One region of the Exiguobacterium sp. ZOR0005 genome, then DNA from elsewhere that is predicted to be linked to it. Evidence: riboswitches for the same ligand, from Rfam matches in the RefSeq annotation. Region 1 holds a riboswitch; the other holds the start of a gene.

Evidence for each region. Region 1 has a riboswitch for thiamine pyrophosphate ahead of tenA (thiaminase II). Riboswitches for the same ligand answer to the same signal wherever they lie in the genome.
Region 2: linked by a shared signal. The riboswitch ahead of L971_RS10615 (YkoF family thiamine/hydroxymethylpyrimidine-binding protein) and the one ahead of tenA (thiaminase II) in region 1 are both predicted to bind thiamine pyrophosphate.

Annotation. Positions count from the first base shown of each region.
Region 1 covers NZ_JTLB01000013.1:6,737-14,131, forward strand. Annotated here, with positions in the region: gene L971_RS05365 (DUF2194 domain-containing protein) at 1-439, shown strand, start outside; gene pelF (GT4 family glycosyltransferase PelF) at 436-1,854, shown strand; gene pelG (exopolysaccharide Pel transporter PelG) at 1,835-3,283, shown strand; TPP riboswitch at 3,345-3,449, shown strand; gene tenA (thiaminase II) at 3,532-4,206, shown strand; gene thiM (hydroxyethylthiazole kinase) at 4,203-4,991, shown strand; gene thiD (bifunctional hydroxymethylpyrimidine kinase/phosphomethylpyrimidine kinase) at 4,988-5,830, shown strand; gene thiE (thiamine phosphate synthase) at 5,799-6,440, shown strand; gene L971_RS05400 (SDR family oxidoreductase) at 6,464-7,096, shown strand; gene L971_RS05405 (diguanylate cyclase domain-containing protein) at 7,220-7,395, shown strand, end outside.
Region 2 covers NZ_JTLB01000024.1:18,198-25,592, reverse strand. Annotated here, with positions in the region: gene L971_RS10630 (SMP-30/gluconolactonase/LRE family protein) at 1-220, shown strand, start outside; gene L971_RS10625 (hypothetical protein) at 233-496, shown strand; gene L971_RS10620 (GTP-binding protein) at 603-1,796, shown strand; TPP riboswitch at 1,858-1,958, shown strand; gene L971_RS10615 (YkoF family thiamine/hydroxymethylpyrimidine-binding protein) at 2,038-2,631, shown strand; gene L971_RS10610 (ECF transporter S component) at 2,624-3,199, shown strand; gene L971_RS10605 (ABC transporter ATP-binding protein) at 3,192-4,523, shown strand; gene L971_RS10600 (energy-coupling factor transporter transmembrane protein EcfT) at 4,520-5,257, shown strand; gene L971_RS10595 (DUF1643 domain-containing protein) at 5,272-5,859, opposite strand; gene L971_RS10590 (lytic transglycosylase domain-containing protein) at 5,893-6,585, opposite strand; gene L971_RS10585 (CPBP family intramembrane glutamic endopeptidase) at 6,664-7,362, shown strand; gene L971_RS10580 (alpha/beta hydrolase) at 7,319-7,395, opposite strand, start outside.

The sequences.
Region 1 (7,395 bases):
GATTTTCCAAATGGTCGATGCGATCGCCAATTTCGGTGTCTTCTCGCACTTCATCCACCCGGACGATGTCATCGACCCGGAGCGGGCGTTCGGAAGAGATTGGGATACGATGTTCGCGAGTCTTAGAAAAATCATCGATGATATCAACGTCAACTATCCGCATTTGCAAGCGTACACTCAGCACTATGCGACAGAGAAACTGATCACGTATCAAGCGGCCGACTTGAACGCATCGTTTGATGAGAACATCATTTACTTGTCGGGTGAAGGTCTCGTCAACCCGTCACACTTCACAGTTCGACTAAAAACAGGCCAATCCATCGATACCGGCACGTTCGCCTTCGGGACAGTCGAACAGATGGAAGCGGACCGTCCACTCTATTTAGTCACATTGACGGCGGCGAGCGCCGAAATCGCCATCAAGGGGGACGCACAATGAAGATTGGACTCGTGCTAGAAGGAAGCTATCCATATGTGAGCGGGGGCGTCTCCAGTTGGACCCAGACGCTCCTTGAAGAAATGCCGGACGTGGAATTTGAAATCATTTCAATCCAGCCTACCGAGAAGCGTCCGGAAGATATGAAATACGTGTTGCCGGAGAACGTTTCTGGCGTCACCCATTTGTACTTGAACGAACCGGGACAGCGAGGGAAAGGGCGGATGAAGCTAAATTCGGAGGAGGAAGAAAAACTGTCCGATTGGCTCATGTTGAAAAGTCCAAATCGACAAGCGCTCGGAATTATTGGTTCACGAATCCCATCCAGCGAGGCGTTTTTTGCCAGTGAATTCTTTTGGCGAAACGTAAAAGCAGCCTATACCGAGGAGATGAACGGGGGCTCGTTTATCGATTATTTCTGGATGTGGCAAAGCATGTACATGCCGGTACTCCGTGTGTTGCATCAACCGCTCCCGAAAGTCGATCTCGTCCATTCCATCTCAACCGGTTATGCCGGGATGGTCGCCTCTTACATGAAAGAGACGCAAGGCATCCCGTTCATCTTGACGGAACACGGCATCTACTCCCGGGAGCGGGAAGAAGAGATTCTCCAATCGTACTGGATTCCGGCCCCGTACAAACCGAGGTGGGTCCGATTTTTCCATCACTTGTCACGCGAGGCGTACAACGCGGCTGACGAGATCATCACGTTGTTTGAACGGAACCGTGAATACCAGGAGTGGATCGGGGCACCGAGCGAGAAGACGAAGATTATCGCCAACGGCATCGCCGACCGCCATATCCGGCCTGTCATCGAACCGGTCGAACATGACGTCTTCCAAATCGGGGCGATCGTCCGTGTCGTACCGATCAAAGATTTAAAAACGATGATTTACGGCGCCAAAATTTTGCAAGAGCGGAATCGCTTGTTCAAATTGACGATCATGGGACCGCTCGACGAGGATGAAGAATATGCAGAGGAGTGCCGTTTGCTCATCGAGCAGAGCGGTCTTACGGACTACGTCGAACTTGTCGGTAAAGTGAACGTCCAAGAGTGGCTGCCGACGTTTGACTTATTGCTGTTGACGAGCATCTCGGAAGGACAGCCGCTCGCTATTTTGGAAGGCATGGCCGCCGGCATCCCTTGGGTGGCGACCGATGTCGGGGCGTGTTCGGAGTTGTTGTACGGCCGGACGGACGACCCGTTCGGTCCGGCCGGATTCATCGTTCCGCCGGTCCACCCGGAGGCGATTGCCGATAAAGTCGAGTGGATGATGGACTATCCGCGCGAGCGGATGCGCTTCGGGAAGAACGGTCGCGAACGCGTGCGTCAATATTACCGGTTGCAACAGTTCGTCGACCGTTACAAAGCCATCTATGAAGCGAGGAGGGAACAGTATGGCGGGCATCGGGTTTAAACTGCAAAAACTGTTTCAAGAAGACTACTATTCGTCACGGCTGAAGGCGTACACGTTCTCTGGCCTCGTCACGTCAGGACCGTGGCTAATCGTCATCTTGGTCGTCGGGACGATTCAATGGCTGGCGTTTCAAATGCCGATGTTGTCGCTGGAAGAACGGACGATTTTCATGCTGTCCGTGTCTTACGCCTTCATCTTTTCGCAAATTGTCTTCAGTTTTCAACAGCTCGTCGTCACGCGCTACGTCGCCGACTTATTCTATGAGAAAAAGGCGCATGAGATCTTTCCCGTCTTTACCGGCATGTTGAAAGTGACGATGCTCGCGGCGGTCATCATGTACAGCATCTTTTGGATGATCTCCCCGCTCGCATTTGTGTATAAACTCGTTTTGTTCGTCTTGTTCATGACGATCAACGTCATCTGGGTCATGTTTTTGTTTTTGAGCGCGGCCAAGTTTTATCAGGCGATCGCATACAGCTTTTTGCTCGGTGGTTTCATCGCGGTCGGCGGCGTGTTCTTGATTAGCCGCATCATGGCAGACCCGACGAGCCTAGAGTTGTTGACCGGCTTCACCGCTGGGATGATCGTGACGTTATTCGGATTATTCTTTGCGATGTTGCGGACGTTCCCGCTCCGCTACGCCACGAGAGAGTTCTCTTATTTCCGTTACTTTGATCTCTACCCCGACTTGTTCGCAATCGGCGTCTTGTACGTCCTCGGGATTTGGGTGACGAACTTCATCATCTGGTTCGGTGAGGGACGGATGGTCGTCGCTGATTCGTTCGTGTTTAATCCCTACTACGACACGGCCGTGTTTTGGTCGTACTTGACGATTGTCCCGACTCAGTTGCTGTTCGTCGTCGCCGTCGAGACGAGATTTTATGAACGGTACCGTACGTTTTATGGGCTCATCAATTACGGCGGGGCACTCCATCAAATCGACAAAGCGAAACAGACGATGACGACCGTCTTGAAAAATGAGTTGATTCGCCTCGGCCGGAGTCAAGGCGTCGTCACACTGTTCGCGGTGCTCATGGCCGGTGTCTTCGTCGGTTGGATCGGCGTACCAGAGGAAGTTGGGCAAATCTTCCGGATGACGACACTTGCCGCGTTCGCGAATGCGATGATTCTCGTGTTGACGCTACTGTTGCTCTACTTCGAAGATCGGCGTGGTGCGCTTCTCGTCAACTTGTCGTTTTTCACGTTCAACGCTTTGTTCACGACGCTGTTGCTTCCGCGAGGCATCGATTGGTATGGCGTCGGTTTTGCAGTCAGTACGACGATCACGTTCTTTATCGCCGGCCTCCGTTTGATTTACTTCATGGGGAAAGTCGATTATTACGTGTTTGCCTCTTCGAATCGGCGTAAACTCGGAACGGAACGGTTCTCCAATATGGGAAGTGTGTTGAACCGCCGCTTCTCACGTTGAAGGGTTCCTATTTCATCAAAAGATTGGTATGATGTGACCGAAGACGACCGAATTTCATAATGTTTGCCACTAGGGGAGTCGCATGACGCGGCTGAGATGGACGAGGTCCAGACCCTTTGAACCTGATCTAGTTCACGCTAGCGTAGGGAAGTGGGCGAAATGACTTGTCTCACCCTCTGTGTATGTCCGACGCCGCTTCCGTTATGGGAGGCGGCGTCTTTTTTCATACAACAAAGGGGGAGACGGAAATGACGTTCACACAACAAATCCGACAAGAGGCGGATGCTTTGTTCCAAGCAAGTTTTGACCACCCGTTCGTTCAAGCACTAGGTGAGGGAACGCTCGACGAGGCGAAGTTTCGCCACTACGTCTTGCAAGACTCGTACTATTTGAACCAGTTCTCAAAAGTGCAGGCGAAGGGAGCGATTTTATCGCACGACATGGAGCTGTCGAGCCGATTTTTGACGCATGCCCTACACACGATTGAAGCTGAACACGCGTTACACCGTGAGTTCTTTACGATGCTTGACGTGACCGAAGAAGAAAGACGTGGGTTCGAGCCGGCACCGACCGCATACGCATACGCGATGCACATGCAACAAGCCGGACCGACGCTCGGGGATGTGCTCGCGGCGATTCTGCCGTGTTACTGGGTGTACTACGAGATCGGGGAACGGTTGAAAAACGCGAAGCCGGAGCATCCAATCTATACGGCTTGGATTGCCACGTACGGGTCGGAATGGTTCCGTGAACTCGTCGAAGAGCAGATTGACCGTCTCGATCTGTTGGCCGAACAGGCGACCGAAGTCGAGCGCACCCGTTATCGTCAATCGTTCTTGAAGAGCTGTTACTATGAAGTGGCGTTTTGGCAGATGGCATGGACGCTTGAGACGTGGGACGTCCCGGTGGAGGTGAGCCGATGAAGCGCGATTTATGGGACAAAGTCCGGGCCGAGCGACCGCTCATCCATAACATCACGAACATCGTCGTCGCGAACTTTTCAGCGAACGGTCTGCTCGCCGTCGGCGCGTCACCGGTCATGGCGTCCGCTGTCGAGGAAGTGGCGGAAATGGCTACAGTGAGCGATGCGCTCGTATTGAACATCGGAACGCTCGATGCATCGACCGAAGCGACGATGATTCGGGCCGGGCAAGCGGCAAACGCTGCGGGACGTCCCATCGTTTTCGACCCGGTCGGTGTCGGCGCGACATCGTTTCGGCGTCAAGTGGCGACCGCGATCCTCGCACAGGTGCAAGTGACCGTCATTCGTGGCAACGCCGGTGAGATGGCGACATTGATTGACCGAACGGCCCACACGCGAGGGGTCGATGGCGGGGAAGCGTTGCATGACGTGACACACATCGCGCGCGAGGCGGCCAAGCGGTATCGCTGTGTCGTTGCCGTGACCGGAGAGACGGATGTCGTCAGTGACGGGGACGTGACGATTGAAATCAAAGGAGGGACCGAAGTGATGACACGGACGACCGGGACCGGCTGTTTGCTCAGTGCGGTCGTCGGCGCATTTCTTGCGGTCGAGTCCGATGCGATGACCGCGACGTCGACGGCGCTCGCCGGGTACGCCCGTTGCGGGGAACTCGCGACAATGCGTGCCGAAGGGTCGGGCGATTTCCCGATCCACTTCTTGAACGAACTCGGTAAGATGACCGCGGTCGAACTACCGAGCGACCGGATCGAGGTGGTCTCATGAAGCGCACACAAGTGTTGACGATCGCCGGTTCCGACTCAGGCGGCGGCGCCGGCATTCAAGCCGACTTGAAGACGTTCCAAGAGCTCGGTGTATTCGGCACGAGCGTCTTGACGGCAGTCACGGCTCAAAACACACGAGGTGTGCATGGCGTTGAAGCGGTCTCGACCGAACTGCTCGCGCAACAACTCGATGCGATCGGTTCCGATTTTTCAATCGAGGCGTGCAAGACCGGGATGTTGTTCGATGCGAGCCGAATCGAGACCGTCGCTTCCGGCGTGAAGCGGCATGCGTTCAAACAGCTCGTCGTCGACCCGGTCATGATCGCAAAAGGTGGGGCGTCCCTACTTCAAGACACAGCCGTCGAGGCGCTCAAGACGTCCTTGCTGCCCCTCGCGACGGTCGTCACGCCGAACGTGCCGGAAGCGGAGGTGTTGACGGGTTTGACGATTCGTTCATTTCAAGACCGTTTTGAGGCGGCGGAACGGATCTTGTCACTAGGCGCGAAGGCGGTCGTCTTAAAAGGGGGACATCTCGAAGGGGAACGTGCCGAAGACCTCGTCTTGACGGCGTCAGAGGCTTTCCTCGTCTCGGCAACTCGTATCCAGACGTTTGACACGCACGGCACCGGGTGCACGTTCTCGGCGGCGCTCACGGCCGAGCTCGCCAAAGGTCGTCCGATCATCGAGGCGACCGTGACGGCGAAGCGGTTCATCCAAAGCGCGATCACGCACGGTCTCGATATCGGTGCCGGACATGGGCCGACGAACCACTGGGCGTACGGCACGTATGGAGAGGAGGGTGTGACGCTTGAAACGATCACGACAAGCCGGGCTCGCTGAACGGCTAGAGCTTTACTTCATCTGTGGGACGACGAACACGAAAGATATCTTCCGGACGGTCGAGACGGCACTCCAATGTGGCGTTACATGTTTCCAATTTCGCGAAAAAGGAAAAGAGGCACTGTATGGAGATGAAAAAGAAGCGGTGGCCCGAGCGTTGTTTCAACTTTGTCGCACGTACGGTGTGCCGTTTATCGTAAACGACGACGTCGACTTGGCATTGAAACTCGATGCGGACGGGGTACATGTCGGTCAAGAAGATGTGTCAGCCCATCGCGTCAGACAGATGATCGGGGCAGACAAATGGCTCGGGGTTTCGGTGCATTCGCTCGAAGAAGCGGCGACGGCCATCGAGCATGCGGACTACGTCGGCATCGGACCCGTCTTGCCGACGGACTCGAAAGAGGACGCCGGTGAAGTGAACGGCACGACGCTCATCCGTGAAGTGCGGGCGGCGTATCGGGAGCTCCCGATCGTGGGGATCGGGGGCATTCGGCCTGAGCACGTCGAAGAGATTCGACGTGACGGGGCCGACGGGGTCGCCATCATCTCGGCCATCGCTTCGGCGCCGGACGTGGCAACAGCCACACGACGTTTCAAGTGTCTCTGAATTCGATTCGAGGAGGAAGACAAATGAACGTATTTGTAATTGGTGCGAACGGACAGATTGGGAAACAGCTCGTCGAACGCTTACATGAGGAAGGTAAGCATGACGTGACGGCGATGGTACGAAAAGAAGAACAGCTTGAGGATTTTAAAAACAAGGGCTATCAGGCCGTGCTCGGTGACCTTGAAGGCGATGTCGCGAACTTGACGGACGCTATCGGCAACGCCGACGTCGTCGTGTTCGCAGCCGGTTCTGGCGGGAACACCGGAGCCGATAAGACGTTGTTGATCGATTTAGACGGCGCAGCGAAAAGCATCGAAGCCGCGAAACAACAAGACGTGAAGCAATTCGTCATGGTGAGCGCGTTGAAAGCGGAAGACCGTTCGGCATGGCCGGATGAGATGAAACCATATTACGTCGCGAAACATCACGCGGACCGTGTGCTCGAAGAGAGCGGATTGACATACACGATCGTTCGTCCAGGTGCGCTCACGGATGACGCTGGCACCGGAAAAGTGAAGACGGGCGACGTGTCGACCGGTGAAGTTCCACGCGCCGACGTGGCGGCTTTCCTCGCCCACGTGATCGGACATGATGCGGCTTACAATAAAGCGATCGACCTCGTCAAAGGTGACACGGCGATTGAAGACACACTATAACAGGTACGAACGGACTTTGTTCCGTTCGTTTTTTTTTGGAATGTGCCCTTTGGCTCGATAAAGGAAACGAAACGTCCGATAGAGAAAATATAGACGTATCTGTCTTGAGAAAGGGGTCTATCCATGACCGCACTGTTTACGTATATGGTCGTTTATCTCTTACCGGCCTTCTTGCTCAGCCATCTCGCGCTAGATGTGTTGCTTCGAAATCCTAGACGAGTCGAACATCGGCTGCTCAGTCTGTTCGTCTTCGGCTATGCGATGCTCTTCATGGCAGAGTTCGGGCGCCACTTGTCGCC
Region 2 (7,395 bases), on a different contig from region 1:
CTGGAATCCGGACACGGGCGAAAAAGTGCTCGAAGTGTCTGTCCCGGCGCCGAACGTCACATCGTGTTGTTTTATCGGCGACGACTTGAACCAACTCGCCATCACGACGGCGCGAGAAGGCATGGACGAGGAGGCGCTCGAAACGTACCCGGACGCAGGGTCGGTGTTTAAAATCGATACAGAAGTGAAAGGGATGCCACTTTATCGTTTCGGACGTTAAGGAGGGAGAACGATGGTGAAACGAATGCTCGTTCGAGCGGGAATCGGTCTGGCGCTCGCGGCGGTGGCCCGAGTCGGAATCAAAAAGTTTCTCGACGACCGCGAGACGATAGATCATTCTTATCTCGAACCGAAGTGGGACGAGACGCCGAGCGTGGACGCGGACAAAGATGAGGACGAGGTCGGCTTGACACAGCTCGATTCGATTTATCGGGCCGAGTGGCAAGCGAACGCTTACCCGCGTTCCGAGGCGGAACGGAAAGCGCTCGAAGAATAGCCACGTTTGGAAACACGCTCAAATCGAGCGTGTTTTTTTGTTGACAACACGGTCAATCCCGTTCATTATCTAAAAAGTAATGATTACTATTTAGGGGATGTTAATGATGAAACGAATTCCAGTCACTGTGTTGTCAGGCTATCTTGGGAGCGGCAAGACGACGTTAATGAACCATATATTAAACAACCGCACCGGCAAGAAATATGCCGTCATCGTCAACGATATGAGTGAATTAAATATCGATGAGCGCTTAATCGAGCAAGGCGGCTTCTCGCGGACAGATGAAAAGTTGGTCGAGCTGTCGAACGGCTGTATTTGTTGCACGCTCCGTGAAGACCTCCTCGAGGCGGTACAAGAGCTTACGAACGATCGTGAGCTCGACGGGATCATCATCGAGTCATCCGGAATCTCTGAACCGATTCCCGTGGCCCAGACGTTCACGTATGCCGATGACGCGCTCGGCATCGACTTGACGAGCCGTGTCTATATCGATGCGATGGTGACCGTCGTTGACGCCTACCGTTTCTTGAAAGACTTCAACTCCGGTGAGTCGCTTCACGAGCGGAAACAAGCGATTGATGAGACGGATGTCCGTGAAGTCGTCGACCTGCTCGTCGACCAAGTCGAGTTCGCCGACATCATCGTCTTGAACAAGGCCGATCGGGTGTCTGACACCGAACTGAACGAGATGGCCGGGCTGTTGAAGACGCTCAACCCGTCAGCAAAACTGTTGACGTCGGTCCATTCGAACGTCGACTTGTCGGAACTGCTAGACGTCAAGCTGTTCGATTTCGAACAGGCGATGCACGCGGCCGGCTGGATTCAAGAGCTTGAGGCGGAAGAACACACGCCGGAGACCGAGGAGTACGGCATCAGCTCGTTCGTCTATCGCCGTCGTCGCCCGTTCCACCCGGAGCGACTCCATGCGTGGATCGAACAGTTCCCAGAGGAAGTCGTCCGAGCGAAAGGATTCCTTTGGATCGCCTCGCGCAACGACATCGCCTGCCTGTTCTCGCAGGCCGGATACGCCTCGACGCTCGAGCACGCCGGACGCTGGCTCGCCACGCTGCCAGAAGAGGAACGTCGTCTCATGTTCGCGGCAGAACCGGAGCTTGCTGAGGACTATATCGAGCCGTACGGCGACCGCCAGACCGAGCTCGTCTTGATCGGGCAGCGGATAGACCGTGCGACCGTCGAATCAGCGCTCGACGCCTGCCTGTTGACCGACGATGAGATGTCGCTCGATTGGACGATGTTGAACGACACGCTCCCGGGTAGCGGCGTCGTCACTTTCTCATAAACCGTTTACAAACGCAAACGAGTCGACTATACTGTTCCTTGCATGAACAACCGCATATATTGGACTACACTAGGGGTGCTTCGGCTGAGATGTGAGCATGGCTCCAATCCCTTATGACTCGATCCGGGTAATACCGGCGTGAGGAAGTGTGGCACTTTTTCTAATGGACTTCAATTGGACGAGTGGCCGCATTCTCATGGATGCGGCTTTTTTGTGCATATAGAAAAAGGGGGAATGCAACATGAACGAGCAATGTGGAACGAGCCCGATCGTCGGGTTCCGCTTTACACTGAGCCCGATGACGTCGGATTTCGTGAGCGTCATCAAAGGGGCATTGAAGGAGACGGATTTACAGAACGTCTGGCGCCACACCGATGACGTCTCGACGGTCATCCGGGGACGGAGTGAGCACGTGTTCGATGTGGCCAAATCAATCCTGTCGCATGCGACGAAGACAGGGACGCACGTCTCGATGAGCGGGACGTTCTCGGTCGGTTGCCCGGGTGACACGATGGGGGACAACCTGCTCGAGGTGACGAGCGAGCCTGTGAACGGACCGGTCGGCGCCCAATACGTCTCCTCCCAGTTCGCGCTCTATCCGCTCGGTGACGAGCAATATATGGACATCATCTATGAAGAGATCGATTTCGCGAAATCACGTGGTGTGTTCAACGATTCGATGCATTACGCCTCGGGCATCCACGGCGACATCGAGCCGGTGTTCTCGTTTTATGAGGCGACGTTCGACCGGGTCCGTGCGAAGACGAGCCACGTCGTCATGACGGTGACGTTCAGCGTGAACAGTCCGTCGCATGAGGAACGCAATGATGCTTAAATCGTGGAAGTTGAAAGAGGTCGTCTTGTTGTCGCTGTTATCGGTCGTGTTCGCCGTCGTCTATTTGGCGTTCGTCCATGTCGGGAACCTTTGGGCCGGCTTGATCGGACCGATCGCCTACGAATGGATCTTCGGAATTTGGTTCATCGTCTCGATTATCGCGGCTTACATCATTCGAAAGCCCGGCGCCGCGTTTTTGTCGGAAGTGCTCGCGGCGACGATCGAGATGATGATCGGGAACGCCATCGGTCCGCGGATCATTCTCGTCGGGATCGTTCAAGGACTCGGGGCCGAGGCGGCGTTCGCCTTGACCGGTTATAAACGGTACGACCTTTGGGTGCTCATGCTCGCCGGGTTCGGTGCGGCCGTGACGAGCTTCGCCTATACGTACGTCATGGGCGGTCTCGCGGCGCTCAGTCCGACATACGTCGCCACGATGTTCGCCCTCCGCGCGACGAGCGGCATGCTCATCGCTGGACTCGGAGGGAAGATATTGAGTGACTTGTTGCTTCGGACGGGTGCGCTCGAAGGGTACGCCGTCGCGCGGCAAGGACGCGTGCATGGTTGAGGCGGAACAGCTGACGTTTCGTTATCCAGGTAAGCCGACCGACGTCTTGTCGGACGTCACGCTCACGCTCCGGGATGGGAGGACGCTCATCACCGGGGCGAGCGGGTCGGGGAAATCGACACTGTTTGCTATGTTCAACCGTCTCTATCCGGATAACTGTGACGGGATCGTGACGGGACGATTGCACTTGTTCAATCGATCGTATGATACGTACGCGGCCGGTGAAGTGAATCGGCGCGTCGGGACGGTGTTTCAAGATCCGGACAGTCAGTTCGTCATGCAGACGGTGGAGGAGGAACTGATTTTCACGCTCGAAAACTTCGGGGTCGCGCGGGGCGAGATGTCGGAGCGTGTCACGGCGATCTTGCATGCGCTCGGCTTGTCCGAGTATCGCAACCGCACCATCCATGACTTGTCAGGGGGCGAGAAGCAACAGATCGCCGTCGCCTGTGCTTTGGTCGGCCGACCGGAATGGCTATTGCTCGACGAGCCGCTCGCCCACCTCGACCCGGAGACGGCGCATCGTTTCGTCCGTTGGTTCGACGGCGTCGCCCGCACCGTCAACGTTGTCGTCATTGAACACCGACCGTACGTATGGGGCGATTTCTTCGACCGGCAAGTCGAGCTTGTGGAGGGACGAATCGTCAAGGATGGGCCGTTCGAGATGCGCCCGGACTATACGTTCGCATCGATTGGGAGCCACAAAGGGGAATATAATTTATTTCACATACCGAATTTCAAACGAAATGAATTTGAACTCGCAGCGAGCGACTTGACCGTCGCCGAGGGAGAAGTCGTCGCTATCCTCGGTCGAAACGGGAGCGGCAAGTCGACATGGCTCAGAAGTCTGGCTCGCAATCATCGTGACGTCGGGTTCGTCCCGCAATCCCCGGCACACTTGTTCGTGACAAGTGACCTGACAAGTGAACTCAAATACGGGCACGATCGTCCGATCGAAGACATGTTGACGCGGCTCGGGCTCGGACCGTTGCGGGATGCGCATCCGCTCTCACTCAGTCACGGTCAAAAACGGCGACTCGCCATCGGGGTGATGATGCTCTCGGAGAAACGATTGATCGCATTTGATGAACCGACGGCAGGACAAGACGAGGCTTCGCTTCGAGCGCTCCATGATTTGATGGCCGAACGTGCGGATGCGGGACAGGCGGTGTTGTTCGTGACACACGACCTCAGTTTTGCTCGGGTCGCGAACACGTACTATTTGATGCATGAGGGGGAGTTGAGCGGCCCTTATGATGCTTCGCTATGGGACGACCCGGAATTATTGCGGAGGCATGGGCTGTTGACGGAGGGATGGTCATGACATTTCATGAGATGAACCCGACCGTCAAGTTTATGACCGTGACATGTCTCATGTTCGGTCTCGCTTTTATGTACAATCCGTGGACACCACTCGCTGTATTTCTCGGCACGATTCTCCTGCAAACGCTTTTCGCCGACGTGAGCTGGAAGCGATGGGGGCTGTTCATGATCCCATTCTTATTGACCGCCGTCGGGACGCTATGGACGACACTCGTCTTCGGCAGAGAGGCGAGCGGAGAAGTCGTGTTCACGCTGTTCGGCAATGACGTCACCGAGGAGAACGTGATGCTCGCTCTGACACTCGCCTTGCGCGTGTTGGCGTTCACGGTTTTGTCGCTCCTTTTCACGCTGACGACGGACCCGAAGCGATTCGTCTACAGCTTGATGCAGCAAGGAAAGTTGTCGCCAAAGATCGCCTACAGCGTTTTCGTCGGATTTCGCTTTTTCCCGATTTTAAAGAGCGAGCTCATGCAACTTTACGAAACACATGCGTTGAGAGGTGTGCGCTTGGAGACGAGGCGGGATCACATCCGTCACGCGCCAAAACTGCTCATCCCGCTGCTCGCCGGGGCGATCCGTCAAGCCGAACGAATCGCGTTCTCGATGGAGGCTCGCGGGTTTACGGGGGAAGGACGTTCTTCGTACGAGGTGATCCCGGTCACAAAGAACGACTTTTTATTGGCGGCTCTTCTCGTCGCGCTGTTCGGAATAAGTGTATGGATAGGTGTACGCTAAAAAAACAGGATGACTCACTCGGAGTCATCCTGTTTTGTCTCTTTCACGATGCGAAACTTCGGTTTCACTGATTCATTGTTGAACGCCTCGAGCACGGTGTTCTCGTTGGCCATACGAATTTGTTGCGGTTCGCCTTTTGACGTCGTGCCGATACAGAACATGTTCGCCTCGTGATCGGCAAAGAGCGACTTGTAGGCTGTCGCGTGATGCATGAGCCGGCCGGGTGACCCCCAACCAACGATGGCCATACCGCCGCTTTTCTCGACGTCGTCGAGCGTCTCTTCGACATAATGATAGTTCACCTCGTCAAGTTGGGACTCGACGTACGGCAAGTTGTCGTTGATGGCGAGCGTCGGGACGAGGCTGATGACGCGCACTTCTCGAATCGGCTGATCCAAATGGTTACGCATGAGCATATAGGCGCGTTGTGTCGTCGTCCCGGACAAGAACGCATCGCTCATCCGAGGCGAATAGATGATGACGGCACAGATCACGCCGTCGACGACATCCGTGAACTCGTAAGAGCGCATATAACGTTTCGTCTTATCGTCGTTGAAAATCGATTTGACTCGAATCGTCACTTCCTCGATTTGCGTGTTCATTTCGTTTCCTCACTTCAACTGGTAATTTTCCTGTCACGTCAACTTGGCGAACCATTCCAAATAGCGAATCGTGTACCGCGCGACTTGTTGCTTCGTCGTCTTGCCGTCTCCTGGGAGAAGGGTGACCTCGGTCTGGTATTGGTCGTAAAACGACATGACGTTGTCGACGTACTGCTCACTTCGATTGTATTCAAAGATGGCCGAACGAATCGACTCGTTCGAATCACTCGTCTGTCCGCCGTGTTCACTCAAATAATAGGCTGCCGTATGCGCCGAGTCGATCAGGCTGTGCGGATCGGCTTGTCCATCGCCGTTGCCGTCACGGCCGAGACCGCCATATTGCTCGATTAAAGTTAAATCGGTCAAATCGATCTCGTCTTCTGGCACATCGCCTTTCTGATCGTCCGTGTCATACTGCCAGCCGAGCCACGTCCGTGGCATGAACTGGAACGGTCCGATCGCCCCGACCGAAGAGCGCATCGAGGAGCTGTGTGAGAAGATCGTCTCGACACGATGGACGGCGGCGAGCAAACGCCAATCGACGTCATACGCGTCGGCCGCATCCTCATACACCGCGACGTGGTCGGCAGGGACACCATGGTCCCCGTAGTAGGCACGGTAAAGCGCGTTGTTCACTTTTTCATGTTGACCGAACCAGCCGATTGCGACGAAGAACAACACCGCCACAAGCATGATACTGGTCAGTCGCAGCATCAATCGTTTCAAGATACCGCCTCCTAGCTTTCTAGACAATACCCGAATAGTGTAGCATATAGCTAACAGGAAGGACAGGAGTGGATATCGATGCTCGAACGAATCGTCTTTACCGTCATTCTCGCCTATTTATTGATCATTCAACTGTTCAATGCCCGCTTGATGAAGTCGATGCTCGCCTCGCTCGGAAGGAGCCGCGTATACGAAGAAGCGATCAAGTCGGCATGGGGGCTGACGCTTCTTCTCGTCGCGCTCGTGTTCTTGTTCGGTGTCCCGGCCGAGGCGGTCGGACTTGGGTTCATGCCGGAGGCGACCGACGAACGGGCGTGGAATTATTTCGTCCTTTGTTGCGTCCTCATGGGCGCCTTCTCCGTCTTTTACTTATCCGTGCTGACCTCCTCGCGCCTTCGGGAGATGCTCCGTCCCCACTATGAACTCGAGATCGAGAAAGCGCTTCTCCCGAGGACAGCGGATGAGGCGAAGGCGTGGAAAGCCGTCTCGTTCACAGCCGGGGTCACGGAAGAGTTCATCTTTCGCGGTGTCTTGCTCTACACGCTCACATTATATGTCGATTTCTCCGATGTGTCGCTCGCCTTGGCAAGTGGCGTCTTGTTCGGTCTTGCTCACGCCTATCAAGGGGTGCGTGGCATCGTCGTCACCGGGCTGCTCGGTGCGCTGTTCGGCTACGTTTATTTGGTGATGGGCGTCCTGTGGCCGCTCATGGTACTGCACATGTTGCTCGATCTCATCGCTGGACCGATTCATGTCGACGCGTCAAAAACTGGGTGACGGCGTCTTCATATGCGTCCCGGTCTTTTAAAA